4 regions of the Peribacillus sp. NPDC056705 genome follow, and region 2 is predicted to be linked to each of the others. Evidence: riboswitches for the same ligand, from Rfam matches in the RefSeq annotation. Region 2 holds a riboswitch; each other region holds the start of a gene.
What was found. A riboswitch is a leader RNA that binds a small molecule or an ion and turns the genes downstream of it on or off. The one in region 2 is predicted to bind S-adenosylmethionine.
Positions count from the first base shown of each region.

Region 1: it holds a riboswitch for S-adenosylmethionine, as region 2 does, so the genes downstream of both, ACFRAK_RS01855 (O-acetylhomoserine aminocarboxypropyltransferase/cysteine synthase family protein) here and mtnW (2,3-diketo-5-methylthiopentyl-1-phosphate enolase) in region 2, are expected to answer to the same signal.
Region 3: it holds a riboswitch for S-adenosylmethionine, as region 2 does, so the genes downstream of both, ACFRAK_RS20405 (YezD family protein) here and mtnW (2,3-diketo-5-methylthiopentyl-1-phosphate enolase) in region 2, are expected to answer to the same signal.
Region 4: it holds a riboswitch for S-adenosylmethionine, as region 2 does, so the genes downstream of both, ACFRAK_RS06615 (Fur-regulated basic protein FbpA) here and mtnW (2,3-diketo-5-methylthiopentyl-1-phosphate enolase) in region 2, are expected to answer to the same signal.

Region 1 covers NZ_JBHTYI010000001.1:392,759-401,227, reverse strand. Annotated here, with positions in the region: gene ACFRAK_RS29810 (YuzK family famiily protein) at 1-127, opposite strand, end outside; gene ACFRAK_RS01870 (MetQ/NlpA family ABC transporter substrate-binding protein) at 292-1,128, opposite strand; gene ACFRAK_RS01865 (methionine ABC transporter permease) at 1,144-1,812, opposite strand; gene ACFRAK_RS01860 (methionine ABC transporter ATP-binding protein) at 1,805-2,839, opposite strand; SAM riboswitch class I at 2,993-3,105, opposite strand; gene ACFRAK_RS01855 (O-acetylhomoserine aminocarboxypropyltransferase/cysteine synthase family protein) at 3,223-4,533, opposite strand; SAM riboswitch class I at 4,633-4,738, opposite strand; gene ACFRAK_RS01850 (thioredoxin family protein) at 4,871-5,179, opposite strand; gene ACFRAK_RS01845 (toprim domain-containing protein) at 5,183-5,548, opposite strand; gene gcvH (glycine cleavage system protein GcvH) at 5,641-6,024, opposite strand; gene ACFRAK_RS01835 (arsenate reductase family protein) at 6,119-6,475, opposite strand; gene ACFRAK_RS01830 (acyl-CoA dehydrogenase family protein) at 6,617-8,404, opposite strand.
Region 2 covers NZ_JBHTYI010000005.1:94-5,596, forward strand. Annotated here, with positions in the region: gene ACFRAK_RS08480 (cupin domain-containing protein) at 313-846, opposite strand; gene ACFRAK_RS08485 (methylthioribulose 1-phosphate dehydratase) at 871-1,500, opposite strand; gene ACFRAK_RS08490 (2-hydroxy-3-keto-5-methylthiopentenyl-1-phosphate phosphatase) at 1,497-2,156, opposite strand; gene mtnW (2,3-diketo-5-methylthiopentyl-1-phosphate enolase) at 2,162-3,394, opposite strand; SAM riboswitch class I at 3,500-3,651, opposite strand; gene ACFRAK_RS08500 (pyridoxal phosphate-dependent aminotransferase) at 3,786-4,958, opposite strand; gene ACFRAK_RS08505 (carbon-nitrogen family hydrolase) at 5,058-5,503, shown strand, end outside.
Region 3 covers NZ_JBHTYI010000022.1:21,987-30,455, reverse strand. Annotated here, with positions in the region: partial or broken gene ACFRAK_RS20425 (nitrite/sulfite reductase) at 1-442, opposite strand, end outside; gene cysC (adenylyl-sulfate kinase) at 459-1,058, opposite strand; gene sat (sulfate adenylyltransferase) at 1,102-2,250, opposite strand; gene ACFRAK_RS20410 (phosphoadenylyl-sulfate reductase) at 2,280-2,984, opposite strand; gene ACFRAK_RS20405 (YezD family protein) at 3,167-3,310, opposite strand; SAM riboswitch class I at 3,481-3,589, opposite strand; gene ssuE (NADPH-dependent FMN reductase) at 3,869-4,402, opposite strand; gene ACFRAK_RS20395 (TetR/AcrR family transcriptional regulator) at 4,614-5,201, opposite strand; gene ACFRAK_RS20390 (SDR family NAD(P)-dependent oxidoreductase) at 5,376-6,122, opposite strand; gene pdxT (pyridoxal 5'-phosphate synthase glutaminase subunit PdxT) at 6,278-6,877, opposite strand; gene pdxS (pyridoxal 5'-phosphate synthase lyase subunit PdxS) at 6,879-7,766, opposite strand; gene pdxR (MocR-like pyridoxine biosynthesis transcription factor PdxR) at 7,901-8,469, shown strand, end outside.
Region 4 covers NZ_JBHTYI010000003.1:387,466-395,934, forward strand. Annotated here, with positions in the region: gene ACFRAK_RS06580 (acyl-CoA thioesterase) at 55-597, opposite strand; gene ACFRAK_RS06585 (M15 family metallopeptidase) at 729-1,217, opposite strand; gene ACFRAK_RS06590 (DinB family protein) at 1,343-1,834, opposite strand; gene ACFRAK_RS06595 (ABC transporter ATP-binding protein) at 2,037-3,854, shown strand; gene ACFRAK_RS06600 (GDSL-type esterase/lipase family protein) at 3,908-4,609, opposite strand; gene ACFRAK_RS06605 (GNAT family N-acetyltransferase) at 4,827-5,333, shown strand; gene ACFRAK_RS06610 (aspartyl-phosphate phosphatase Spo0E family protein) at 5,402-5,596, opposite strand; gene ACFRAK_RS06615 (Fur-regulated basic protein FbpA) at 5,850-6,038, opposite strand; SAM riboswitch class I at 6,215-6,319, opposite strand; TPP riboswitch at 6,478-6,583, shown strand; gene tenA (thiaminase II) at 6,674-7,363, shown strand; gene thiW (energy coupling factor transporter S component ThiW) at 7,367-7,888, shown strand; gene thiD (bifunctional hydroxymethylpyrimidine kinase/phosphomethylpyrimidine kinase) at 7,857-8,469, shown strand, end outside.

The DNA.
Region 1 (8,469 bases), on a different contig from region 2:
TGCGTTGTAGGTTCTGGACCATTTTATTGCACTTTACATGTTCCCTATCCCGTTCTTTCTCAACCTCGATACGGAGGTCTAAGTTTCTACTGTACTCACTGTAGCCAATCCCATGTGAAGACTGCATCGCCTTTTCCATTTCGCTTGTTACATTTAAATCCAGAGTATTGATAGTGAACCATCCTTTCAAATTTGTGTATCATTTTAATGCCTTCATTACCTCTATACCCTTCACTTTCATGATTAAACATAAAAAAACGGCCTGAATTAAATCAGGCCGCCATTCTTGAATTATTTATCCGCCGGTACAACTGCACCTTTGTATTCCTTAAGGATGAAATCTTGAATTTTTTTAGAATGCAACACTTCTACAAGCGCTTTGATTTCTTCTTTATTTTCATCGCCTTTGTTTACAGCGATGACATTCACATAAGGTGATTCGGAATCTTCAATCGCAATTGAATCTTTCAATGGGTCCAAGCCAGCGTCGATTGCATAGTTAGAGTTGATCAAAACAGCATCGCCTTCGCCGCTTTCATAGATTTTTGGAAGTAATGCCGCTTCATATTCAGCGTCGAATTTAAGGTTTTTCTTATTTTCAATGATGTCTTTCGTTGTAGCTGTCGTTTTATCGATGCCCTCTTTCAACTTGATGAGGCCATTCTTTTCCAACAGGGATAAAGCGCGTCCATGGTCAGCGACAGAGCTGCTCAAAATGATCGTTGCTCCATTAGGAAGTTTATCGATGCTTTTATATTTTTGAGAGTATAGTGCTATTGGCTCGATATGGATTCCCCCAGCATTGACGAAATCATATCCATTTTCTTTAATTTGCGACTCTAAGTAAGGAATGTGCTGAAAATAGTTAGCATCCAATTCCTTATCATTCAACGCCTTATTCGGTAAAACATAGTCCTGGAATGTTTCGATTTCCAAATCGATTCCTTTTTCTTTAAGAAGCGGCTTAGCTTCCTCAAGGATTTCAGCATGCGGAACATTGGATGCCCCTACAACTAATTTTTTCGATTCTTTTTCTGTATCACCGCCGCTTTTATCCTTTTCACTTCCACAAGCAGCCAAAGCGATAGATAACACTAAAATTAATGCAAATCCTAAAAACTTTTTCATCCTATTCATCTCCCTTTATCTTTTATCCAATTTAGATGTAATCACATCTCCAATAATTTGAATTATGAAGACGATAATTAGAATAACGATAGTCGCCACAAGCGTAACGTCATTTTGATTTCTTTGATAGCCTTCCAAATAGGCTAGATTACCAAGTCCGCCTGCGCCGATGACCCCGGCCATTGCGGTATATCCAACCAATGCAATCGATGTTACCGTAATCCCGGAAATAAGGGCAGGCATCGACTCTGGAAGAAGGACCTTCCAAATGATCGTGCTCGTTTTTGCCCCCATGGATTTAGCGGCTTCAATTACACCTTTATCGATTTCACGCAGGCCGATTTCAACCATACGCGCATAAAATGGGGCTGCACCGATAATAAGTGCCGGCAATGCAGCGTTCTCTCCGATCATGGAACCGACAAGTGCCTTAGTGAAAGGAATGAGCAGCACGATCAAAATAAGAAATGGAATCGAACGGAATATATTAACGATAGCACTCATGACCCCGTTAATTACCCGGTTTTCCCACATATTACCCTTCCCTGTCAGGAACAGGATCAATCCTAATATTATGCCTATAAAAAAGGTTGCCACTACAGAGACGCTTGTCATGTATAGCGTTTCTTTCGTTGCTTCAATAATGTCTTCCCAATCAATATTCGGCAATAATTCTTCAAGCATGAGTAATCACCTCCACGCCTACTTGCTGTGCTTTAATGAATTCGATTGCGCGGAGCATTTCATCCTCTGTGCCATCAAGATGGATAAACAATGTTCCATATGAACCGCTTCTTGTTTGGGATATCTTACCTTGAACGATATTGACATCCAACTCGAAGTTACGTACAAGCTTGGTGATCAACGGGCTTTCTGCATGATCACCTACAAAGGTCAATTGAATCACTTTGCCTGCAGGATAACGTTCGAGCAAATGGTCCATCGTTTCTTTCGTTTCTTCTGGTTCAGTTACCTGCTGCACGAAACGCTTTGTCATTTGTTCTTTAGGATTCTTGAAAACATCCAGGACAGGACCCTGTTCAACAACTTGCCCGTTTTCCATCACGGCGACGCGATGACAGATTTTACGTATTACATGCATTTCATGTGTTATCAAGACGATCGTCAATCCTAGGCGCTGATTGATGTCAACAAGCAATTCGAGTATGGAGTCGGTAGTCTGTGGATCCAAGGCAGATGTCGCTTCATCACACAGCAGCACTTTAGGGTCATTTGCCAGAGCCCTGGCTATTCCCACCCTTTGCTTTTGCCCTCCGCTTAATTGTGAAGGATAGGCCTTTTCCCTGCCTTCCAGTCCGACTAACTTGATCAACTCGTTCACACGCTTGGTTCGTTCAGTTTTAGAAACTCCTGCAATTTCCAATGGGAAAGAAATATTTTCCTGAACGGTCCTTGACCATAATAGATTGAAATGTTGGAAAATCATGCTGATTTCTTGACGGGCCTTACGGAGCTGAGCCCCTTTAATTTTTGAAATTTCCTTCTCAGCCACCACAACGGATCCCTCTGTAGGAGTTTCCAATCCATTGAGCATTCTGATCAAAGTACTTTTCCCCGCTCCACTGTAACCGATGATACCGAAAATCTCGCCTTTATTTATTTCAACATTCACATTATTTACAGCCTTGATCGTCTCACTGTTTCCTTTTCCTGTTCGGAACAGCTTACTGACTTTCGTCAATGTAATCATTAATCCTCACCTCTTTTATCCAATAAAACCTATGAACTTAGTTGATTTCTTTACATTATTAGTCTGTTTCTCATATCATGCACATGTTTTCCCCATTAAAACAGAAAAAACCTTTCTGCATGAGCAGAAAGGCAGGTGAAGAAACAGGCCTTTCTCTCATCTTCCAAAGTAATTAAACTTTGTGTGAATTGGCACCTTTCCAAGGAAATCTCCTTGTCGGTTGCCGGGTTTCATCGGGCACATCCCTCCACCTCTCTTGATAAGAGCTAATATATAGAATATTTGTACATCATTAAGTTCTTTAGTATGGAGAAATTTTATCATAGATAAAAAAGGAGCGCAATGTATATTATTTCTAGTTCAAGGATGAACAGGAACTTTGCTTAAAGCGTTTTGGAAGTCAAGGAGACGATATTCGTCGCTTTTTCAATTGCCTGCTCTAAATCTTCTATTAAGTCGTCTACATTTTCAATCCCAATTGATAAACGGACTTGATCGGCACTTACACCCGCTTTCGCAAGACCCGCCTCATTCAATTGTTGATGGGTCGTACTGGCTGGGTGGATGATCAAGCTCTTCGCATCCCCTACATTCGCCACATGGGACCATAATTCCACCGAATTGATAAGTTTTGCCCCAGCTTCGCGATTACCTTGTATTCCAAAAGTCACGACAGATCCAGCTCCCTTAGGCAAATATTTATCCGCAAGGGCCTTATCGGGATGATCCTCATCACCAGGATGCGAAACCCAAGTCACGGCAGGATGGTTTTTTAAATATTCAATGACAGACTTGGTGTTTGATAGATGCTCTTTCATCCTTACATGCAGCGTTTCAAGTCCAAGCGTAAACTGGAATGCACTTTGGGCACTTAGCGCAGGGCCTAAATCACGAAGTAACTGGACTCGGGCTTTCGTTATGAATGCGGCAGGTCCAACTGCCTCGGCGTATACCAGACCGTCGTAACTTGGGTCAGGCTCCGTGAAGCCAGGGTAGTTTGGCGAGTTCCAATCGAACTTCCCTCCATCCACGATGACACCGCCTAGTGTCGTTCCATTTCCCAGAAGCCATTTTGTAGCGGAATGGATGACGATGTCCGCGCCAAAATCAATTGGTCTGCAAAGATATGGTGTTGCAAAGGTATTATCAATGATTAAAGGTATGCCGGCTTCATGGGCGATTTTCGCCACCGCTTCAATATCAAGCACCCTCAAACTTGGATTACCGATCGTTTCGGCAAAAATGGCTTTAGTTCTTGGCGTAATCGCCCTTTTGAAATTTTCAGGATCATCGGGAGAAACGAACTTCACTTTGATTCCATATTTAGGAAGAGTATTTTCAAAAAGGTTATACGTACCGCCATATAATGTAGAGGCTGAAACAATCTCATCACCTGCAGCGGCAATGTTCAGGATTGAAAGTGAGATGGCAGCCATTCCGCTTGCTGTTGCCAATCCGCCGATGCCACCTTCCAATAAGGCCATTCTTTCCTCAAAAACGCTGACCGTGGGATTATGAAGCCGTGTATATATATAGCCATTCTCCTTTAGGCCAAATAAATTCGCTGCATGGTCGGTGTCTTTGAACAAGTATGCATTGCTTTGGTAGATAGGAACTGCACGGGCACCTGTTTCATCAGTTTGCAGACCGCCATGAACACTCAATGTTTCGAAACGCAACTTTTTCCCTGACATATGGTTTCACCTTTTTCTATGGATTTAGTTGGAATTATATGATATCTGGCCTTTTATAAACAAAAAAACCACTTCAACAAGAAGAGGTCTCAAGAACACACCTCATCTACCAGAGCCAACACTCTGCTGGAATTAGCACCGTATATAAAATTATACCGGTTGCCGGGCTTCGTCGGGCCAGTCCCTCCGCCACTCTTGATAAGAACTATTAAATTCTGCCATTACTTAATTCAAAATATATCATTTTAGAATAAATCAGTCAATTAATTGTTAGAATATTCTTTGTTTAATTCAAATGTCCGCAACAAAGAAACCAACCACGGCTCTGATTGGTTTCTTAGCTGATTTCCTTAAGCAATCCGTACAAATAAGGAACGGATTGAAAGGCATATATTTTTTTGTGCAGCTTTCCTTTTTTGAAAAGCAATAAACAGGGCACACTTTCGATTTCATATGATTCGGCAATTGCTTGGACATAGTTCATATTCATTTTGCCTGCCTTCAATTCCGGGAACAGCTCCAAGGATATCGTCAGCATCTTGGAGGCGACCTGACAAGTGCCGCATAAAGGCGTATATAAATATAAGCAAAAGGTTTCCCCATTTTCAACAGCAAGCTTACACTCTTCTTCTTTCCATTCCTGCATCAATTAGTCGTTCACCCTTTGACTTAAAAATTTCATTTTCACATTCATATTGGCAGATAGTAGCACAGTTGCGATATGATGTTCGGGTGAGCTTTCCACTTCTTTGTACATTTTATTAATATACAGGTGGTTCGCTTCCGGCATTTCCCTTCGGAACTGCTTCCGCAGCTTTTCTCCTGATTCATCTGCGTCAAAAAGGAGATAAACATCACGATCCATCAATTCATCCACTAATTCATCCAGCTTAGTTAATGATATGGTCCCATTTGTACATCTTATTTCCACATCTTCATTTAAAACGGAGGCAACTTTTCTTCTATCGGAACTGCCTTCTACAATGATCACTTTATCGAATTCGCCCCACTCCATGTCATCACTCCATCTCATGAATTATGTGCGCAACTGCCGCTGTATAAAATGAAAAAGAGAGCAGGCCTATTCAGTCCCCCCTCTCCTTCTTTTTAACCGTTGATTAAACTCTCATACTCTTCGGCGCTCATCAAGTTTTCAATATCATTGCTATTAGATGGTTCAAGCACGACCATCCATGCCTTTTCATAAGGAGACTCATTTACATATTCAGGGTTGTCACTTAAATCTTCGTTTACTTCAACAACCTTGCCACTGATAGGTGCATAAAGCTCAGAAACGGTCTTAACGGATTCAACACTTCCAAATGGTTCGTTCGCTTTCAATTCATCGCCGATTTCCGGAAGCTCAACGAATACGATGTCCCCAAGCTCGGACTGTGCGAAAGCTGTAATCCCAATGCGCACTGTTCCATCTTCCGTTTTGACCCATTCATGTTCTTTAGTGTAACGAAGTTCTTTTGGTGTTGTCGTCATTATTAACCCTCCATATGTACATCTTATTTATCTATTTCATTATAAGGTAGATAGTGTGTTTAAGTAAGGAATTAACCAAATATTTTGTGAAATTTCAGTTCCAAACCTGTTCGAATTGCTCTTCTTTGAAACCTACCGTCACTTTAGTGCCATCTGTAACAATCGGCCTTTTCAGAAGCATGCCATCCGTGGACAATATATCAAGCATCTCTGCTTCAGTAGCTTCTTTCAGCTTATCCTTTAAGCCCAGCTCCCGATATTTTTGACCGCTAGTATTGAAGAACTTCTTCAATTCCAAATTGCTGATTTTATATAGTTTTTCTATTTCTGTTCGCGAAGGCGGATTTTCAGCTATATGGATCGCTTCATATTGCAGTTCATGATTATCAAGCCACTTCTTCGCGTTACGGCATGTGCCGCATTTTGGGTACCAATATAATGTTAAGCCCATCATTTCACCACCTATCAATAGAATACCCGTTTTCAGCACGCAATACAACGAAATATCTTTTGAATTTCCGTTGCGATTTCATCAAAGGAAATAAAGGGAATGCCTTTACGGGCATTCCCTTTACAGATTCTGATTCATTGCTTATAGAGCATATTTTTCCGCTTCGATCACCTTTACGGAGGCTTCACGTTTTTTCGCAATGACATTGATCGGATTGTGTCTTGTCAGCTTGCGGAGCGACGAAAGCATGATTCGAAGAGTATCGCCTGTTTCCACCGCAATTAACGTTTCTTTTGCATGCTGTTCTATTTCATTGAAAGCTTCCTGAACGAAGATTTCAGTGTAAAGCACTTTTTGTTTGTTCTTCTCCAGGCCTGTAGCTGCAATAGCTTTTTCCGTACGCAATACCACGGATTCAGCTGCATAGGCAAGGGATACGATATCGGCAATGTTTGAGAGGATTTCTTGTTCTTGATCAAGAGTTTTGCCGTATTTCTGTGCCGCTAGGCCAGCTGCCAAAATACCGATTTTCTTAGCGTTCCTAACAAGCATCTTTTCTTGTGCCAGTGGCTCATCGCCAGGCTCTTCCGGCATCATCATCATTAATTCCTCTTGCAAGCCTTGGGCTTTTTGAAGAAGCGGCAATTCCCCTTTAAGTGCTTTCTTCAGAAAAGTTCCCGGGACAAGCAGTCGGTTGATTTCATTTGTACCTTCAAAGATCCGGTTAATACGGGAATCGCGATATGCTTTTTCAATTTCATACTCCTGCATGAAACCATAACCGCCATGAAGCTGTACGCCTTCGTCCGTAACATAATCCAATACTTCGGAAGCGAAGAATTTATTCAATGAACACTCAATGGCATATTCAGCAACTGCGGCCGCCATTGATTTCCCATCTTTCACTTGCTCATCCGTCAATTTGCTTTGTCTTTGATCATAAAGGCCAACGGTGCGATATACAGAGCTTTCTGCAGCATAAATTTTAGCGGCCATTGTTGCAAGTTTTTCTTTCGTCAAGTTAAAATCGGAAATTTTCGTTTTGAACTGTTGACGTTGATTCGTATAAGCAGCTGTAATCTCAAGGGCACGTTTAGATCCGCCGACCGCACCAACGCCTAATTTATAGCGGCCGATATTCAGGATATTGAAAGCGATGACATGCCCTTTTCCGGCTACACCCAAAAGGTTTTCGACTGGTACATGTACGTCTTCAAGTATTAATGTACGTGTTGATGAGCTTTTGATTCCCATTTTCTTTTCTTCAGCGCCAGTTGATACGCCTTTATAATCACGCTCAACAATGAAAGCCGAGAATTGTTCGCCGTCGATTTTGGCGTATACACAGAAGACATCTGCAAAACCTGCATTTGTAATCCATTGTTTTTCACCGTTTAAAATATAGTGTGTTCCTTCCGAATTCAATTTCGCCGTCGTTTTTGCTCCCAAGGCATCTGAACCTGAGCTTGGTTCCGTTAAGGCATACGCAGCAATCTTCTCACCTGTCGCCAGTAAAGGGAGGTATTTTTTCTTTTGTTCTTCATTCCCGAATAATACGATCGGCAAAGATCCGATACCTACATGTGCACCATGTGTAATTCCGAACCCGCCTGCAAGCGCCATTTTTTCCGTGATCAATGCCGAACTGATTTTATCAAGACCCAATCCGCTGTATTCCTCAGGAACATCAGCACCAAGTAAACCAATTTCTCCTGCATGCTTCAGTAATTTAACGGAACGGTCAAATTCATGGTTTTCTAAATGTTCAACCTGCGGCAGAATTTCATTCACTACGAAATCTTCCGCAGTCTTGGCGATCATTTTATGCTCATCAGAATAATCTTCCGGTGTAAACACTTGATCATACGTAATATCTTCCACTAAAAAGGCTCCGCCTTTAATGAGGTTACCTGTAGTTTGATTTGACATGTTATTTCCTCCTAAGTATTTAAGATGGTAAGCCCGCCGGAAGCATGAGATTCCGGTAGGCGTGG
Region 2 (5,503 bases):
ACTCTATGAAAACTCAGTTTGGCTACAGTGTTTTATTTAAAAAGTTCAGTCGATTTCAGAAATCCGCTACCTTTCCGCCGACTGTCTGACAGGCCTCATCGGCGCAAGCCCCTGTGGAATCTCGGCTAGCCAGTTATTCGGCAGGAGTGTCGCAAATTTCTTTAATCTTGCGAGATTTCTTTCCTGTAAAATAGAAAAAACACAAAGGATTAATCATGATTTTTAAAAAAATCAAGGTTAGGTGAGGACCATTCCGACTTCCCTTTTGTCTACAAACAGAAACCAGCCCGTAAGCTGGTTTTGCAACAATGATTATGCTTGAACTTCGTCTTTTTCGTAAATCGGCACCCATCCTGCCGCTGTAACGAAAATACGGACAGCAACAGTTTTCCGATCTTCTGCGAGCGTGAAATAATGTCTTGTTGATTCTGGTACACTAATAAGATCTCCTGGATTAAGACGTACATCAAACCACTGTTTATCATTGCCTTCTATGGCGAAGATACTAGTACCGCCTGCTATGAATCGCACTTCATCATCTTCATGGTGATGTTCCTGCTTAAAGTTTTCAAGCATTTGATCCAAGTTCGGATTTGCATCTGATAATGTGATGATATCATGCGCTTTATAACCTCTTCTTTCAGAGATTTCCGCTATCTCTGATTGGAATGTTACAAGGATTTCCTCCTTATCAGCATCTGTTAGATCGTATTTTTCCACAAGATGGGCCGGTAATTTAGAAATGTCCCATTGTTCATAAATAACCCCTTGTGTTTCTAAAAATCCTTTTACCTGTTCACCTTTTTCAATAACCTCGTTTGTTTCATGGAATCTGATCGTCGCCATCATTCATTCCTCCTCTATGAGTGTTTATCTTAAAGAAACTGCAAACGCCTTTTGTTGATTAAGCAATAGTTGGTATTGAAATAAAAATTCGCAAGCTTCAAGTATTCTTTTTGCTTCGAGTCCGCTTTTACCCCAAACCGTAATGCCATGATTGCGAATCAGCACGGCGCCAGAGTCTGCTTCGACATGTGGCTTGAACTTATCAGATAACAGCGGAATGTCAGCGTGATTATATATGATTGGAATCCGAAGCTCCGAATCTTCCTCCCATCGATCGGTCGCTTTAATGATTTCATGGTTACGGAAGGAAACCTGGCCTTCATCTCCGTACAATTCTGATATCACATTATTTTCAACAGTATGGACATGGAGTACACAGTTCGCATTGGTTTTCCGGTAAATGACTGTATGAAGTAAAGTTTCGGCCGATGGTCTTAGGTTCGTTTCTTCAACTGGTTTTCCTTTTAAATCCACCAGTAAAAAGTCCGAATCCGTTTGCTTCCTTTTATCCTTACCGCTTGCCGTAATATAGAAGAAAGCGCTTTTGGGCTCGCGGATGGACAAGTTCCCGCTCGTTCCCATAAACCAATCCCTTTCGGCCAGTTCAGCTTTAATATTTGCCAACTCCCGCCATTCTTTAGAATGATTGTTCACGCTTTAACCGCCTCCTGCCGCTTTAAAATGTCAATTACATCAAAAAATGTTTCAAATCCTTGATGTGGAATTCCTTCCCTTTCGCATTTTTCAAGCAGTATGTCACGGGCTATGACAAAATCGGCCTGTTTGGCCGCTTCAAAATCCGTTACTGAATCTCCAATAACGAATTTAAAACTTTCCGCACCCGCTATTTCCCTCATAATGGATGGCTTGCAGCAACCGCAATCATTATTACATTGATCATCACAATCATGCGGCCACTCAATATAAATCTTTTCCTTATCAAAAAATGCATGGTTGCAATAAACGGACTCTGTTGGCAAGATATCATTTAAAAGCGGTGCAATGAAAAAATCCATTCCCCCGCTTACTATATATAAAGGGATGTTGGCTTGTTTCGTATACTCAACGAATTCATAAAACCCAGGACGAATGCCGGCCGTATTTCTTACATATTGGATGATATCATCCTTCAAGCCACTATCAAGCAGTGAAAACATCTCCCCAACTCCTGAAGATATACTGATTTTTTGCTGAAGGACATCGTCTTTCAACGCTTCCCATTCCGGAGGAGCAAATTTTTTCATGATGGAAATGATATTATCCGTATTGGTGATCGTTCCGTCAAAGTCACAAAAGATGATCGGTTTCATTATTCTTATAGGCCTCCCCATAACACAAGAGCTTTTTTTAGTGTTTCTTCCTCAGCAGCCGCTTCAGATAGATCCTTTCCTGCTAGAACGGCTTCCACAGCAGAACGGAAAGCCTTGGCCCCGCCTTCTGCTCCGTCAGGGTGCCCGTGAACTCCCCCTCCAGCATTAATCACGCTATCTAGCCCAAAATCCTTGATCAGGTCCGGAACCATGCCCGGATGAATGCCTGCAGAAGGAACAGGGAAGGCTTTTTTCCATGAAAGTTCATCCTTTGTCAGAGCTTCAGCAATCGCCAAGGTCTCCTTTTTTTCCAGTGCGACATTTCCATAAGGGGATGGGAACAAAGATAAATCCGCTCCTGATAACCTTACTAATTTACCAAGTAATAATGGATAGCCGATCCCGTAAAATGATGAAGCTGCCAATGCCCCGCTATAGGCGGGGTGCGCCATGATCGGCAACTTGATACGATCATGTTCACTCAGGGCCTGCAATACATCCAAACCATATGTATGAACGTTGAACAATAAAGCATCTGCCCCTGCTTCAGCCGCCTGCTCTGCCTTATCCAGTAATTCAAATGTTTTCCCTGATAGATTGACTGCATATAAAGTACGGTGGCCAGTGGTTTCATGGACTTCATTCAATATTCTTTTTCCCGTTTTTATTCTATCGAAAAATGGAGTCAGTTCCTGATCGAAGAGGATCTCATCATCTTTAACTAAGTCGACGCCCCCTAATGCTTGTTGCCTCAGTTGCTCATTATGGAATGCCAGGTCTCTTCCTAATACACCTTTAAAGATGCTCATCACCAGGGGACGGTTAAATACGCCAATCTTTTCCCTTATGCCTCCAATGCCAAATTGCGGTCCGGGAAAAGAGTTTTGAATATCACCGACAAAATCCAGGTCTATGAGTTTTATTTCTCCGTCCAATGAAAGTTTGCCGAAGACAGTCGTGAGGATTGCAGGTAAATCAAGGGAAAAATTCCCTGCCGGATAGGCAATTTTAATAAGCGAACGGTATACTTTACGATTAAAGTAGCTGTTTGCCCTCTCTTCTTCCAAAAGTGGTGTCACCGATACAACGCGCCCCTTATGTTTTTCCAGTTGTTTCTGGACTAAATGTGGCAGGTCCGTCCATGTCCCGACAGTCAAACCTAGGGCAATGCTCTCTGCTTTTTTCTCATGATTTCCAGTGAAGTCATGAATTGAATAAGTAGCGACTATCTCGCTCATCTGATCACTCCTATAACACGTTAGTAAACTCCCGATGTCATTAAACTGAAATTGGCTCAAAATGGCAAAAGCCCCTTCATAAAGAAGAGGCTTTAAAAAGCCATCTTCTTATCTCCCAGCCATTGGCTGCAAGAATTAGCACCGTGCCTTGCGGATTTCAGGAAATCCGGCGAAGAATTCCGCCCCATTTTACAATGGAATTACGGTCGGTTGCTGGGCTTCATAGGGCTAGTCCCTCCACCTGCTCAAAATAAGAAAACGCTGATATATAAATTGCATTCAAGTATCGAAAGATTAAGAATTTATTTTGTATTCTGACAGGTAATCCCTACTTTGTCAATAAGTTTTAACTATTTTAACGGTGAAATAAGTCGGATACCTCAATCCATCGTTAAAATAAGTTTAATGTACGTATTCGTTCCACAGCCTCTTCAAGCCGTTCTTCCGAGGTCAGCAGCCCTACCCTGACGTAACCTTCGCCAAATTCACCGAATCCATTCCCTGCGGCAACAGCTACGTGGGCATGCGCTAATAAATAGTCTGCAAAACTCTCTGACGTAAAACCTTTAGGTACCTTGAGCCAGGCAAAAAACGATGCCGCAGGCGCTTTGACATCCCAGCCGATTGCCCTCAATCCCTCAATGAAAACATTCCTTCGTCCTTCGTACATCTGCACTAACTGCTCTACACAGCTCTGCGAATCAAGCAAAGCACTTGCCGCAGCTTCTTGTATCGCCGGGAAAAGACTCACATAAAGATGGTCTTGCAATAGTTCAAGAGCTTCTATTACACTCTTATTCCCCACTGCGAAGCCTACTCTCCATCCTGCCATATTGTATGTTTTCGATAGTGTGTATATTTCTATTCCTACATCCTTCGCTCCCTCCGATTGGAGAAAGCTTATCGGTTTTTTTCCGTCGAATCCGATCGCGCCATAAGCGAAATCGTGGACCACACAAATGGAATGCTCTTTTGCGAAGGAGACGGTTTCATCAAAGAAACTATCAGTTGCAGAAGCACCTGTGGGATTATTCGGATAGTTCAAGAACATCATTTTGGCTTTATCAAGTACTTCTTTATGTATTTCATCATATTTCGGAAGAAAACCATTTTCTTCTGTCAGAGGCATGAGTTCGGTCTTTGCCCGGGCTAAAACAACTCCGGAAAGATAATCGGGATAGCCGGGATCTGGAACAAGGATCGTATCACCTGGATTCAATAAACACTGCGGCAGTTCGACAAGACCTGCCTTCCCCCCGAAGAGAATCGCCACTTCGCTATTCGGATCCAGCTTGACACCGTATTCTCGTTCATAAAAGACGGCGGCAGCATCTTTTAAATATTGATGTCCCCGGAATGGCGAATATTTATGATTAATCGTTTTTTCAGCAGCCGACTGCAAACTTTTCACGATATGTTCTGGCGTCGGCTGATCAGGGTTTCCCTGGCCTAAATTAATGACATCATGTCCTTGCTCCGTTATTGCATTGACTTTTGCGACTAGTGAAGCAAAAAACTGCTTGGGCAGGTCCTGAAGCTGGCCGGATTTTTCGAATTGCAACATTTATACACCTTCTCTGAAATTTCTTGAAATTCTAGTCACAAATGATATATGTTTATCATAGTCTTGTAAAGCATTTTTTACATGTGGAGGTTTTAATCGATGAAATGGAAAATAGCTTGTATTCAAATGGATATAGCCTTTGGTCAACCGGATATCAATTTTCAGGTTGCAGAACAATGGTTGGAAAAAGCAACACGGTCAGAACCCGATATCGTCATTTTACCGGAGCTTTGGACAACAGGATACGACTTGACCAGGTTAAATGAGATTGCTGATCACGAGGCAGAAAAAACGATTGAATTTTTAAAAACACAGGCACAAAAACACCAAATTCACATCATAGGCGGTTCCATCGCGAAAAAGACAAGCAAGGGAATCTATAACACGATGATCATCATCGATAAACATGGGAATCTCATTAAAGAATATGATAAGCTTCACTTATTTCAGTTAATGGATGAACATCATTTCCTGCAGCCAGGAGAAAAAGATGGTTTATTTACTCTTGATGAAAAAATATGTGCTGGATTCATTTGTTATGACAT
Region 3 (8,469 bases), on a different contig from region 2:
ATGCATTCCCGATGATATTACGTGTGATATCACCACAAGCACCAGCCGTAGTCATTCCAACCTTTTCCAAACGATTTAAGATATCCGGGACTTGTTCGATAGTCAGCCAGTGGAATTGAATGGCTTGACGGGTTGTAATGTCATATACGCCCCTCCCGTAATCTTTTGCGATGTTAGCTAGAGTTATTTGTTGATCATACGTCAGGATACCTCCGGGAATAACGACACGCATCATCCAGTAACCAGCTTCTTTTGGCCGTTGCAGGTATAGACCTGCCCACTTGAACATATCCCAATTCTCTTTAGGGATGGAATCAAAACCATTTGCTGCTTAATGTGGAATATCATCAAATATCTTCAATCCGTCTTTTTCCAATTTCCAGATTTCCGTTTTATTTTTAGCGATTAGTGGATTTTCCGACCAAAATTTTTCGTAAACCATTACATTTCCTCCTTGATTAAATCGCTTTCTTTGCTGTCAAATAGCCGATTACCTGTTCAACACACTCTTCAATGCTGTATTGGTCGGATTCTAAAATGATTTCCGGTTGTTCTGGTTCTTCGTACGGAGAGTCGATTCCGGTAAAATCTTTTATGATTCCTTTACGTGCCTTATCATATAGACCCTTTGGATCACGCACCTCACACTCTTCGATCGGACACTTTATGTATACTTCAATAAACTCCCCTTCTTCGAGTAAATCACGTACAATCTGCCGATCTGCCCTGAATGGAGATATGAAGGCAGTCAATACGAACTGCCCACTATCCACGAATAACTTGGAAACCTCACCGATCCGCCTAATATTCTCGGTTCGATCCTCTTCAGAAAAACCTAAATCTTTATTTAAACCGTGGCGGATATTATCACCATCCAAAACATAGCTTCGAATATTCCGATTATATAATTCTTTTGCGACCGCGTTCGCAATCGTTGATTTTCCGGAACCCGAGAGTCCTGTAAACCATAGAACTGTGCTTTCATGCCCGTTTTGCTTCCGGCGGAGCTCCTTGGTCAATGACGTTTCATGCCAAGTGACATTCGTACTTTTACTCATATAATAATCCCCCTCTTCATGTGATCCTTCAATTTATGTCCTATCAGTTATAAACTTCATTCTTTTTCAGACCTTCGATCAACACCTCGATGACCTCTTTACGGCTAAAGGTAGCTGGAGGAATTTCTCCATTACGCAACATTTCCCTTACCTTCGTTCCAGACAGGATGACATGATCTTCCCTGCCGTGCGGACAAGTTTTAGCGGAAGCCATGTTGCCGCATGCTTTACAGTAAAAACTATGTTCAAAGAATAATAACGTGATCCCTAACTCATCGGCGTTAAAATTCCCAAAGATTTTTTGGGCATCATATGTGCCATAATAATCGCCCACACCCGCATGATCACGTCCGACGATAAAATGGGTGCATCCATAATTTTTACGGACCATTGCATGGAAAATGGCTTCTCTAGGTCCTGCATAACGCATGGCAGCAGGGAAAACTGCAAGGGAGACACGATCCTTGGGATAATATTTCTCAAGCAGCACTTTGTAACTTTCCATTCTTACATCTGCCGGAATGTCATCGGATTTAGTGGCACCTACGAGAGGATTTAAGAATAAGCCGTCGACAATCTCCAATGCTGTCTTTTGAATATATTCATGTGCACGGTGAACAGGGTTCCTCGTTTGGAAACCGACAACCGTTTCCCACCCTTTTTCAGCAAAAGCTTTCCTTGTCTCGACAGGGTCCAGATAATTAGCTTGGAATAACGGACGCTCTATTCTCTTAATCAACTTTATTTCCCCGCCGACATATACATCACCGCGGTTAAATAAATTTTTCACTCCGGGATGCTTCTCATCATCCGTTTGATATACTAATGTCGCTTCCAATTGCTTATCCGGAGTGTAAATATCGGAAACGGTGAGAACCCCGTATGTTTCACCCTCATGAGTCAGCGTTACTTCTTCACCTATAGTAAGGGTTTCTGCAATTTCTTTGGTCAAAGGAAGCGTAATCGGGATGCTCCATACATGTCCGCTGCTAAGCCTCATATCCCTGACCACTGTCTCATAGTCACTTTTTGTAAAGAATCCCTTAATCGGACTGTAGGCACCAGTGCCTATCAATTCAAGATCACTTAAAGCGATTTCATCGATTTCGATTGCCTTTGTTATTTTACTAAAATCATATTTTGGTTCCCAAAGATCGATTAATGTTCCTCCGTGCGGTAGACTGATTGTCATGCTAATTTCCCCCTATGGTTTCTATTTATTTAAGATAAATGCAATCCGCATTCCGTTTTTTGTGCTCCTTGCCAACGGCCTGAGCGTAAATCATCTGCATTGAATGCAGGTGCTGTACACGTTTTACATCCAATGCTAGGATATCCATTATCATGCAGGATATTATATGGAAGTCCGTTTTTGTGGGCGTAGCGCCAAACGTCTTTCCATGTCCAATGTATGAGTGGACATATTTTAACCGACTTGAACTTATTATCCTTATTGATATACTCGGTTTTAGCCCTTGTTTCGGATTGCTCCCTCCGCAGTCCCGAAAGCCAGGCTGTTGCCGTTGAAAGCACATCGGTAAGCGGAATGATCTTACGGATGTTACAGCACTTATTGGAATCACTAAGCCATAATTCATCCCCATATTCCGCTGCTTGTTCCTCAAGCGTCAAGGCAGGTTTCTTCATTTCGATTGAAAGTTTTGGATAGCGCTTCTTCACTTGCTCGATCAATTGGTAGGTCTCTTCAAAATGAACATCTGTATCAAGGAAAACAATTTTTGCCGAAGGGTTGACCTTCGCCAATAAATCCGTAAGCACGATGCCTTCAATACCAAAACTGCAAGCATAAATCAGTTTGTTTCCATAATGGTCATTCGCCCATTGCAGAACTTCCAAAGCTCCTTTTGTGTCACTGTCTTCAGGAAATACAGGGAATTCCCCTGAATTGAAATTTTCATAGTTTATTAATCCAGCCAACTTTTGTAGCCCCCTCTAAAAACTTGCTGTATCAGATTAGAGTAACTGTTGATCAATACCCGTTTTAATCTTCCCCAGTTTATTTGATTCTAGGAAAAAGAGACGAATCTAACCAATACTCTCTTTATATCAGTTAAACCCGCCTCTAGTTTTTCTAGTCAGCAGATACCTTATTTAATTCTTAATTTTTCATTTCTTTCCATTTGAATGATTTTACCATCCTGGACTATAAGTGTAATCGATCCATATTTCATTGAATTAAGCATTTCTTGAAGTCGTTCAAATATTTCTTCAAGCTGATTCTCTTTATCCAAACCAGTTCCTCCTTTAAGAAAATCTGCGAATATTTTATTTTCGACGCTGATTAAATGAATTTCTTAATTTTATATAATTCCATACAACCTTACATTGTTATGGTTTACCTGAAATTTTTCCAAAAACAAAAATCTTTCCATGATGGAAAGATCCCAAGGTAAATATCATTACCTTATCTTCCAAAATGATCAACATTTTGTTGGAGGTAGCACCTTGCATCCATCATGCAGGTTGCTGGACTTCAAAGGGCCAATTCCCTCCGTCGCTCTGGATAAGTTTTATTATTTTAAATATTAACATATATTTAATCCTTGTCAATGGAGTTTTCTTATAAAATAACTTGGTTTAATATTATGGATGAACTGTTATTTTTATACACACTATTCAATTTATGATTTTATGTTCATTTAAATACGAAAATAGACTCATTTTTTTAGATAGAGTCTCCAAAAAAATGAGTCTATTTTCATTAATAAACCTATTATTGACGAATGTAATCACTTTAAGAAATACGTTTGAATGCCAGTCCTTTTGTTGAAGGGATTACTTGAAATTCATTAATTTCTTAACTGTATTGCTTCTACAAATTCTTGAACTTGACTCTGGACACGATCAATTAAATGTGAATCATTAATCGGATTTTCAGAATTCTGTTTATCTATTTCCTTATCAACAAAGTAAATGCCCTGAAGCGGTTCGCCTTTTAATATTGAGATTAATGGTTTAAGCGCATAGTCAATCGCCAATAGATGCCTGTTACTTCCACCAATCATGATTGGCAGAACTGGCTTACCCTTGAAAGCACCTTCTGGCAGCAAATCAATCAAGGCTTTTAATACACCTGTATAAGAAGCCTTATAAACCGGTGAACCAATGATGATTCCTCTGGCTGCTTGAATTCTCTCTGAAAGTTTTAAAATATCTTCGCTATTATATTTCCCTTGGAATAAATCATCTGCTGAGAAATCCGTTATTGAGAAATAAGCTGTGGTAAATCCTTCTTTTTCGACTAATGATTGAATATGTTTTAGTGAAATGTCCGTTCTTGATGGAATAGCCGGACTTCCTGATAAAATTACGATATCGCTCATACAATCCCCCTCCATTGTTACATGATTTCCAGATAAATTCTTCGTAAAGCATTTCGTGTAGTATACATTTATCGTAATAGTCTGAAAAATATAAGTCAAATCTTACACTCTGGTTTAATAGATTCACAAATTTGACTGCATCGTTTCTGAATGCATATAAAACGGTCATATTTGCGGCTTGATGCACATGCCTTTAAATATGACCGTTTCTTTATGTATGATTTTGTTTACCATGAATACCATATACCAAAAGTTGTGCAATGTTCTTAATTCGTTCAGGAGTAAAATACGGCTCCTTTTTTTGTTGATGGATTTCATAATGTGTAGATAATGCCAATGTAAAAGAAATGATCCCTACATTAAATAGGATAATGTCAGAGATATATTGTATCTCTCCGCTATCTATTCTCTTTTGTATTTCAATATGCTTGGCATTTGTCTTGAAAATCTGATCTATATATTGCTTTGAAATATCTTGATCGAATTGTGTTTCCCTAAATAATATTGAAAACTGTTCTTTATTTTCAAGAATTTTTCTTATCATGGTGCAAACATGATTCTCCACTAGTTCATCCGTGGCTAGATGGCTAGTCACATCTTCGGGTTCCTCATTTTCATTAGGGGTGATTGTAGCCAAAAGCAAATCTTTTTTGCTGTCAAAGTATTTATAAATAGTAGCTTCGGAAACATTGCATGCAGAGGCAATTTCATTCGTTCTTGTCATGTCAAAACCTTTAGTGGCAAAAAGAGTCCGGGCTACATTTATGATTCGTTCTTTGGTTTGCTGCCCTTTTTTCAAAAATATCAACCTTCTTTTATAAAGATAAGACCGGTTTCACCAATCTATTTCTATGATATCTCGGTGGTAGCAATCGGTCAATATTACCTTTGATTTGTTAGAATTAATATTCCCATATATCATAAATAGAAAACATCGTCTAATTGGGACGATGTTTTCTTTTTTTTTTGAAAATCACTTAAAAGATGCATAGCCATCATCGACCATGACTACACTTCCATTGATCGCATCCGCTTCCTCTAACGATAATAGATAGACGGCATTTGCAATGGCTTCTGGCTTGATTAATTTACCGCGCATTTGACTTGCATTCAATTTATCGATGATTCCCATATCTTTATAGCCTTGTATGATAGGAGTGTCAACCCCGCCTGGCGCAATGCCCACTACGCGTATGCCATAAGCGCCCAATTCCAAAGCTGCTGTCTGTGTCATCATTCTTACAGCGCCTTTAGTTGCCTGATAGGCAAAAGTCCCATGGGAAGCTAAGTAGCCAAACACGGAAGCGGTATTTATAATGACCCCCTTGTTATCTAGCTCCTTCATTTTCCGTCCTGCTGCCATGATTCCAAAAGCAACTCCGTGCTGGTTCACTTCAATCGTCTTGAAGTAACCCTCCATATCTTGATCGAGGATCATACCGCCTGCACCAATGCCGGCATTATTAAACATGATATCGATCCTTCCGTATGTTTGCACTGCTTTATTGATTAACGATTCAACTTCTTCCTGCTTAGAAACATCCGTTTTAACAAAGATGGCCTCTCCACCATCCGCTTTTATCTGTTCAACAGTTTCCTGTCCCATTTCCTCATTAAAATCTGCAACGACGACCTTGTCCCCCTTTGCTGCGAATTTCAAGCATGTTGCTCGGCCAATTCCGCTTGCTCCTCCTGTAATAACTGCAACTCTTGCTGTCATTTCCATTCCCCTCTCACCAATAAAAAGCATGTAAGTGATTACTTACTTTTTATATTATAAAAGTAAAGGATATTGAATTCAAGCAATATGTATTTTTATAGTGATAGGAGCATTCAAAAATGAAGCTGCCCTATTAATAGGACAGCTTCATTTGTTTAGGAGGTTTTCAATTCGACCTTACTTACGGAGGTCTTCACCATTTCAATGAAAAGTTGCAGAAAACGATCATCACCTGTTAATTCTGGATGAAACGCACTGACAAGGACATGGTCTTGTCTTGCAGCCACTACATTCTCTTCATAAACTGCCAATACTTCCACACCTTCTCCAATTCCATCAGCAAACGGCGCCCGGATGAATACAGCCTTATAAGGGTCTTCCATTCCTTTGATTGTTAGTTCAGCCTCGAAACTATCCCGTTGACGTCCAAATCCGTTCCGTTTCACGGAAATGTCCATTAGTCCAAGATAGGCCTTCTCATCGCCAGCCAATTCATTGGCCGCCAATACCATCCCTGCACATGTACCGAAAATAGGTTTTTTACCCTCGAAGAAAGTTTTGATCGGTTCCATAAATCCATAACGATCCATTAGCTTCCTCATCGTAGTGCTTTCTCCGCCTGGAATGATCAAGCCGTCGATTTCCAGCAACTGTTCCGGTTTTTTTACTATAATTGCTTGTTCGCCGGCAGCTTTGATTTGGTTCAAGTGTTCTTCAACTGCTCCCTGTAATCCCAAAACACCAATAGTTATCATATTACCATCCACGTTCCTGCATCCGTTCTGCCGGAGCTAGTTTGGAAATATCAATTCCTTTCATTGCACTGCCCAACTCTTTGGATAACCGGCCAATCAATTCATAATCGGTGAAATATGTAGTAGCTTGAACGATTGCCGATGCGAATTTTTCTGGATTTTCAGATTTAAAAATACCAGAACCCACAAAAACGCCATCTGCTCCCAATTCCATCATCAGTGCTGCATCAGCTGGAGTGGCAATTCCGCCAGCTGCAAAGTTAACTACAGGCAATTTACCTGTGCGTTTGATTTCTCTTAAAATTTCATAAGGGGCTCCAATATTTTTTGCCTCTGTCATTAATTCATCATCACTCATGATGCTCACTTTACGAATTTGTGACTGTACCTTTCTCATATGACGCACAGCTTCCACAATATTACCAGTACCTGGTTCTCCTTTTGTACGAAGCATTGATGCTCCTTCACCAATACGGCGTGCAGCTTCGCCTAAATCACGGCATCCACAAACGAAAGGTACGGTGAAATCACTTTTCAGAATATGGTATTCTTCATCAGCAGGAGTCAGCACTTCACTTTCATCGATATAATCCACTCCCATGGATTCAAGTACCCTTGATTCAACAATATGGCCAATCCTTGCTTTAGCCATGACCGGGATGGACACTGCATTCATTACTTCCTCGACAATTCGCGGATCTGCCATTCTAGCTACCCCGCCAGCCGCACGGATGTCGGAAGGAACCCTTTCCAATGCCATGACAGCGACAGCACCTGATGCTTCTGCGATTTTTGCTTGCTCAGCGTTAATGACGTCCATGATTACGCCACCCTTTTGCATTTGTGCCATTCCTCTTTTTACTGTTTCAGTTCCTAATAATTTTTCCATTTCTCTTCCCCCTAATATTTGCATTTTTTGGATTTGTTAGACTTAGTATAAAAAATAGTTGACCGCATTGAAAGTGTCAGTTTTAATAAACTTAATGGGGTCATCATTAAATTATTATAAAAGGTGGAAACAAAATGAATATGCTTTCTTGTGATTTAATTAGGTCAAGTGAAATACCTTTGTACGAACAATTATATTCACATATTAAAAAAGAAATCATTGATGGCCGTCTTCTTTACGGTACAAAGTTGCCATCCAAACGGAAATTGGCAGAGTTCCTTCAAATAAGTCAAAATACTGTCGAGACTGCATATGAACAATTGACTGCTGAAGGATACGTTGAAGTCATACCCAGAAAAGGGTACTATATTCAAACATTCGAGGATTTAGAATATACACAAACGAACCAAGTATCCTTGGAAAAAAATAATCATAAAAAAAGGGAATTACTGTATCATTTTCATCCCAGCCAAATTGACACGGAACACTTCCCATTTGAAAAATGGAGAAAATACACGAAAAGCAAAATCGATGAATCACATCAAGATCTTCTTTTACTGGGGGATTCTCAAGGGGAATATGAACTACGATGTGAAATTGCCCATTATTTGTATCATGCACGTGGTGTACAATGTGTTCCCGAACAGATCATCATTGGTGCAGGAATGGAAATTTTATTGCAGCAGCTTGTCCTTCTATTCGA
Region 4 (8,469 bases), on a different contig from region 2:
TCACAATGAATTTGGTCTAAAATCATCAATAAGATTGCTGAAGGGATGCGTATCTTATTTATATAATCCAGGCTTCGATTGATCGGTCCATGGCAGCTTCACACCGAAAGTACTTGCAATGAACTGTGTATCTTCCCTTCTTTTTTTCCTTATTTGGGCCCGTTGTTTTGCTGATTCATTTAAATTCATTTCCATCTCTGTTTCAGGAACCAAACGCGGGACCGGAATTGGTTTACCTTCTTCATTAATGGCGACAAATGTCAAGAAAGAAATGACACATAAATTCCGATCTCCTGTAACTAAATCCTCTGCAATCACCTTTACGATGATTTCCATTGATGTTCTGCCCGTATAAGTCACGAAGCTTTCAAGGCAAACTGCATTTCCTTCGTGAATAGGGTGCAGGAAATCGACAGAATCAGTTGATGCCGTAACGACGTTGCTTCGCGCATGACGCATGGCTGATATAGCCGCTACATCATCAATATATGCCATTAATTTGCCTCCGAACATCGTACCAATATTATTTGTATCCGGCGGGAGGACAAGGCTTGTTTTTATGACCAAAGAGTCCCGGCAATATTTTGTTTCTTCCATGGTGACTGCACTCCTTTATGTCTGATTTCTCACTATTCCACTTTATCGAATTCTTACCTGTAAAGCAATTCACATGCTTATTTTCCTGCTTTTAGTCAAAATTTATGCGGCATATAATGAAACTACCCACATCACTGCCCTTTTGACCGCTTGCCTTGTTGCAGCTCACGCAGGTTCAAGCCAAATGTCATTTGTAAATGCGGATAATCCTTGAACCCAGCCCAATCCCCTCCCCAATCAAAACCTAACCCTTTAGCGATGGTTACAACTTCCATCCAATCCGACTTTCCATTATCGTTGCCGTCATAATTCATATCCCAAATGGCCTCGCCTTGTTTGTTAAGGAGGGCAAAATCTATCGCCAAACCGAAATTATGTAGCGACTCGCCACCTCTTGCATTCGTTACGATGTTGCCCGAGCCTGATCTGCCCTTTTCATAGAGTTCATTTTGCTCGGCTACAGACCGGAACCCCGCCGTAATGATAATCAGGATGCCTTTGTCATTAGCCAGTTGAATGAGCTCGTCTTTTTTTTCGGCGACGATTGGATTCAGCTCGTCAGTCAGTTCAATTTCATCTAAATCAGGCGGAAGTATATACTTGGACAAGAGCCCTAGCATCAATCCGAAAAAGCCCAATACCAAACATGTCCTTACCCAAGTGGCTTTCACTGAAAAATCCTTCCTTTACGAATATCTGTCCGAAAGTGAAAAACTCAACCAAAGACGGATGAGTTTTTCTTCTATTATAACTTTGCTTTCAATTCTTCTATTTGCAATAAATGCCGTTTTTCATGCAGTCCCACAAATGGGATCCATTGCTTCAAGCTTAAATCTTTAAACAAAGGGTGTGGAAAAGATTTTTGTTCGAGATCAATTTCCTTTGCATGGTCAACGACCCGTACAAAAGCTTTTCGGGATTCGGACAACTTTTCCTTAATCTCACTCAAAGTTTGGTATGATTCTGACGGAATGACAAAGGACGGGGCCTGGACCTTCATTTCACGATCTAAAGTAAGCTCGATCGGTTTATCCACAGTAGGAATGCTATCATCGCTTTTCAATTTATCGGAAATGCCCTTTGTTATGGCCCTTTCCATTAAATATAAATGATCCAAAACCTGCATGATGCTCCATCTTCCTGGTTCAGGATGGTTGTTCAGCTGTTCATCCGTTAGTCCGATGACCGCATTTAAAAGTTCTTCCCTGACTTTTTCATTTTCATTCACTATTAGCATCTCCTCTTATCAGCCTCGCTAATCTCCTTTAATTATTCCATGTCCTATATGAACGTGTAAAATAATTATACTTTTTGACTGAAATGAACCGCTTAAAAGTTGTCTATTTTTTGAAAAGCTCTATGATAGTCATAAAGGCAAAAATCATCTAATTCAAATGACTTTCAAAACATCAAGGATAGTCTAAATAGGAGTGATCGCTATGAGTGGAGGACATATTCCATTCAGCCACAAAGGCCGCAGTACCATGCATGCAATCCCCTCAAAAGGAAGCATATGGTTGATGCTCAAGCAAATGTTCAATCGGGTCCCATCGAAGTGGAAGTTTTGCACTTTGGTTTTATGTATCATGCTTTTCATTTCATTGCTTGAGTTCTCCATCCCCCAGTTGACGCAGTTTACGATTGATACAATCATTCCTGAAAAAAGATATGACTCGTTAATCTGGATTGGTGCAGGAATTCTTTGTGCTGCCATTTTATTGGCTTTACTGAACTACTTTAACAGCTATATCGTTTCCAAGGTCGGTCAAAAGGCTATTACGGATATACGGAATAGCATGTATGACCATATTCAAACACTGGATATGAAATTCTTTGATAAAAACCGTACCGGTGACTTAATGTCGCGGTTGACCAATGATGTTAATTTACTGCAGCAGCTCATCTCTTCAAGCATGCTTCAAGTCTTGACTGACACGGTGACTTTCATTGCCGTGGCGGTATATATGCTTTTCATTAACTGGAAGCTGACCATTGTACTTCTTTTTACATTCCCTTTCATGTTCTATATCACAAGGGTATTCGGGAAACGCATCAGGATGTCATTTAGGTCTGTGCAAAGTTCCGCAGGAGATGTCAGCAACCAGTTACAGGATTCCATTTCAGGAATGCGGCTCATTCAATCTTTTACAAATGAAGAATTCGAATCAAGGAAGTTTGCGGAGCGTAATCAGGAAAATATGACTGCAAACCTTAAGTCCGTTCGGCTACGCTCCATGTTCGGCCCGATAATTGATTTATTGAACAATATCGGTCTTGTAGCAGTCATTGTGGTCGGTGCTTGGCAAGTGATGGAAGGTGAATTCACAATAGGGTTAATCGTGGCCTTTCTCGCCTATTTGAGGTTACTGCAGAGTCCCGTTCGCAATTTTAGCCGGGTCATCAGCATTGTCCAGCAATCAGCCGCGGCCTTTGAGCGGATAACTGAAATATTAGAAACCCAGCCCGAAATAAGTGACAAGGAAAATGCCACCGAACTCCCTTACATAAAAAGGAAAATCGAATTTCAATGTGTTGATTTTTCGTATGATGAGAGTGTACCTGTCCTCAGCCATTTAAGCCTGTCCATGAAAGCTGGTCAAGTAACTGCTCTGGTCGGCTCCTCTGGCGCTGGAAAATCGACCATCACGAGCCTTTTGATCCGATTTTATGATCCGCAAGATGGCACGATTAAAATGGATGGTCATGATATCAAGGATGTGTCACTGAAATCATTACGGGGACAAATGGGGATTGTTTCCCAGGATATCATTTTATTCAATGGCTCCATTCGTGATAACATCGTGTATGGCAAACTTGATGCTACAGATGCTGAAATCATCGAATCCGCCAAAGCGGCAAATGCGCATGACTTTATCAGTGCCTTTCCTGATGGTTATGATTCTCAGATTGGAGAGCGCGGAGTCAAGCTTTCAGGCGGACAAAAACAGCGCATTGCCATAGCTAGGGCACTTTTGAAAAATCCGCAAATCATCATTCTCGATGAAGCAACGGCGGCCTTGGATACAGAATCCGAACATTTGATCCAGCAAGCATTGTCACGTTTAATGAAAAAGCGGACTTCAATAGTAATTGCACATCGTTTATCGACCATTCATGATGCGGATCAAATTATCGTTCTGGAAAAAGGGCAGGTTCATGAAAAAGGAACACATGAAGAATTATTGCTAAACAACGGCAGATACAAGCAACTCCATGACTTACAGTTCCCTCAACTTAAAGCGATATCAAATTCCTAGCTACTTCTTAGAGGGCAAAAATGCACAGGAAGCCTTCCTGTGCATTTTTGCTTTCATTTGAAATCATAACTTTCCAAAACCCGGTTCGCAATGAGCTGATACCCTTTTTCATTCGGATGTAACTTATCACTGAAATACTCTGTTTTCTTTTTACCTTCAAAAAGATCATTTGTAGGAATGAATAACATCCTTTTATCTTTATCCGCTATTCCCTTTATTGACAGGTTATAATCACGAATGAGCTTTTCAAGTTTTTGATTGTCTTTTATTGGGTTATATAGTCCTACTACCAGAATATCCGCCTTTTCGTTTGCCTCTATCAAGGTTGATGTAATCTTTTTGAGATGGTTGATATACTCCCGTTTTCCCTCAATGATTTTTCGGTCACTAATTTTCTCCAAGTTCCCTCCGTTACTATTGATCAAGTCATTCGTTCCAATAAAAACGATGAAAGTATCGGCTTCATCAAGTTTCGTTTTAATGCGGTAATCATCAAGCTGTTTCATCACCCCATCCGTTTCCTGGCCTTTTATACCGTAATTCCAAAAACTCACTTTTTGTTCCGATTGCGGATTATTCAATTCATCCTCAAGGCCTTCTATATATCCTTCCCCATCCTTATCCCCTTTTCCATAGGTTAATGAATCTCCAAAAGCCATCACCCTTTGCACATCTTCTGACTCCGAGGCCTGAAATTCATACGCAGCAAAACATATAACGAGTACTATAATCAATAAACCTGCCAATTTTTTCATTTGATTCTCCTCTTGTCTCTTTACTAGAAGTATTTATTTTTTTACATACCCAAAAAATCTACAGTCTTAACATAAAAAAATTGTCAGATAAAGATTCAAGAGTGTATGATAATATAAAACTTTCAATGGATTGGGTGTCATTCACCGTCCCTTAAACAAAATACGGGATTACCCTTCATTCTGGAGATTGAATAAATGATAGTTAGGAGTTTAAATCATGGAAGAGCTCATAGCGTTTAGAGAGGCAGGACTATCCGATCTACCCAGAATTGTTGAAATATATAATTCAACAATTGCTTCAAGAATGGTCACGGCAGATACGGAGCCTGTATCCGTCCAATCGAGGGTTAAATGGTTTGAGGAACATCATTCAGAAAGTAGACCGCTATTTATCATTACTATAGAAGGGAAAACTGCTGGATGGATGAGCTTTCAATCCTTCTATGGCCGACCGGCATATAATTCCACTGCCGAAATCAGCATTTATATAGATGATTATTTCCGGGGAAAAGGAATCGGACAAACTTCGATTCAAAAGGCAATTGAATGGAGTCCAAAATTAGGTGTTAAGACTCTATTGGGTTTCATTTTCGCCCACAATACACCAAGCCTTAAGCTTTTTTCCAAATTCGGATTTGAAGAATGGGCACATTTACCTCAAGTTGCCGAGTTGGATGGGATTGAGCGGGATTTGCTCATTCTTGGTAAACGTGTCGATATGTAATATCATTCTTTAGAGCTATTGCCTTGAGCAGTAGCTTTTTCATATTAATCGAGTGCGAATTGGCTAATTTAAAAATACCTATATGCTTTCTGGAGGTAAAAATGTTCACAATCTCTTTTACTTGTTAACGCATTTAATAGCGTATCCAATTCTTGACTGGCTTGAACAGTTAGCAGACTTGATAAGCCGTAAATTGCTGCCAAGTTAATCATTTCTTTTCTTTTCTCTTCTATTTTTTCTATAGTTACCTTAAGGCAAGGCATTATATAGCCACCTCCCATTTATTCAATTTTTTTACACTTTCATCATAATGAATCTACTAGTTAAAATCAACTATTTTTCGGAAATTAAATGTGTTATTTTAAAGGGTAAATGTGACAAAATGACTATTAATCCTGTAATTATGTATATTTTGTGTCATTTTCTATTAAACGCAAAAAAGCATCCACTAGTGTAGACTGTGAATGCTTACATCATATCTCTTATCCAAGAACCCAAACTATAGTCCATCGTTTACTATGTCATCCATTCAGAAGGTGACTCGGTATTTGGTTTATTTATAACAATCTTATATTCATCTTCAAGTACTTTTAATGGGGCATCATAAAGGTGCCTTTCATCAGAGGTTTTGTATACTCCATTGGCCAATAACTCTTCAATAAGCTTTGCCTTCCTCTGTTCGATCCTCTTAAATAATTCTGCCATGTAAATGGCTCCTTTCCTAGTCATCCTAGAGCCTGCTTCTAGTTAGCTAAACTTTATCAACTTGTTTTATTTTCACCAAATTATATATACCTTTTCTATTATGTCACTAAACGTTATTTCCCAAAAATAAAAGCCCCTTCTAATTCAAGAAGAGGCTGACAGTGTCCGTACGGCTCTTCTTATCTTCCAAGCATATGCTTGTTGGATTTAGCACAGTTCCCAAAACGGGTCCGCTGCCGAGGTTTCTTTGGGCCAAGTCCCTCCACCTCTCTGGATAAGAAATCGATATATAAATGATGTAGACATGATTTTATCCTAATAACCATCAAAAGTCAATTACCTGGTTCTCCCTTTTTTCCTGGACATAAAATGGTCCCTCTTTTAAATGCAGGTTGCATTTTCTTGTCTTTCTGATATGATGTCAGTAATTACATACAATTCACACCACTAGGGGAGTCTTTTTTTAAGACTGAGATGGAATTAGTTCCGGACCCTTTGAACCTGAACCGGCTCATACCGGCGGAGGGAAGTGGATGATATCGTCCATTTTCAGACTATATCCATCTACCCCGTTCCGTATTCAGGAACGGGGTTTTTTCATGAACAAAGGGATCCATTCTAAAGGAGGATGAACAATGGAGAATGTTAAATTAGAAACATTCAGTGATAGACTACATGCACGGTCAAAAGAGATTTGGAAAAGGAACCATTCACATCCCTTCGTCCAGGCAATTGGAAATGGTACGCTTCCTGAAAAGAAATTTGCCTATTACCTGAAGCAGGACTATATCTATCTCATGGATTATTCCAAGCTCTTTGCTTTAGGTGTAATCAAAGCTCATAACATCGAAACCATGGCAAAGTTTGCGAGTATTTTAAATGAAACCCTTCAAGTGGAAATGGATATTCATCGGCATTATGCTTCCGAATTCGGGATCACTTCCAAGGAATTGGAAGATACAGAACCTACTCCAACGACTTTAGCCTATACAGGCTATATGCTAAATGCAGCTCAGCATGGGACTTTGGCAGACTTGATCGCCTGTCTCCTGCCCTGCGCTTGGGATTATTATGAAATCGGTTTGCTACTGAAAGAACAAAATGGAGCAGCATTGGAAAACAATCGCTACGCAGATTGGATAAGGTCCTATTCATCTCCTGAATTCGGGGAAGCACATAAATGGCTGATCGCTTTGTTGGAAGAATTGACGGAAGGCATGCCAGAAAAGGAACTTCTTAGATTAGAAAAGCACTTTTTGGTTACTTCCCGATATGAATATTTATTTTGGGATATGGTTCATAATGAGCAAGATTGGCCGCTGTAGATGATGAATCCTGTCAAGAAACTGACGTTGACTGCCATGATCACGGCTATTACGACGCTGACCAGTTCATTTATTTTCATTCCTGCAGGATTTGCAAAGGTCTTTCCTATTCAGCATCTGGCAAATGTCCTGACGGCCGTTCTATTGGGGCCAGCTTATGCAGTGACACAAGCTTTTTTAGTTTCCATCATTAGAAACATGTCTGGTACCGGTTCAATTTTCGCCTTTCCCGGTAGCATGATCGGTGCACTTTTGGCTGCCATCATTTACCGAAAAACACAAAGCTTAAAATTTGCCTGTTTAGGGGAAGTGATCGGGACCGGTATTCTCGGTTCCCTAGCTTGTTATCCACTTGCCCTCCTCCTATTGGGGGAAAAAGCTGCGCTCTTTGGTTTTTTACCGGCTTTTATGCTCAGTTCATTCGCTGGTGCGATTTTAGCATTCATATTACTTAAAATACTTCTAAAAAATAATTATATGAAGGGGTTTTTTTATGAAAACAGCATTAACCATCGCAGGCTCTGATTCAGGGGGCGGCGCAGGAATACAAGCGGATTTAAAAACATTTTCTGCACATGGTGTCTTTGGAATGTCTGCGATCACAGCCGTAACCGCACAAAATACAATGGAAGTCCGTTCAGTACAGCCAATTGAAACAGCAATCATATCAGATCAAATTGCAGCTATCTTTGAAGATATTCCTGTCGATGCAGTAAAAATAGGCATGCTAGGATCAAAAGAAATCGTGGAAACTGTCGCTGCGTCCCTTAAAACCTTCTTGCCTGCCATCGTTATCCTTGACCCTGTCATGATTTCCAAAAGCGGTCATCATTTGCTCGACGAAAAGGCTGTCTCTGCCTTAAAAATGGATTTGCTTCCGCTTGCAACACTTGTAACCCCTAATGTACCGGAAGCGGAAGTACTTACTGGCTTGTCGATTCGAACGGAACAAGATTTCTACAAAGCATGCATTTCTATACAAGAAATGGGTCCCAAAGCCGTTTTACTTAAAGGAGGCCATGCAGCAGGAAATCCAAATGATCTTTTTTATGATGGGACTGACTTCCAATGGATCGAGGGAGAGCGCATTCATACAAAGAACACTC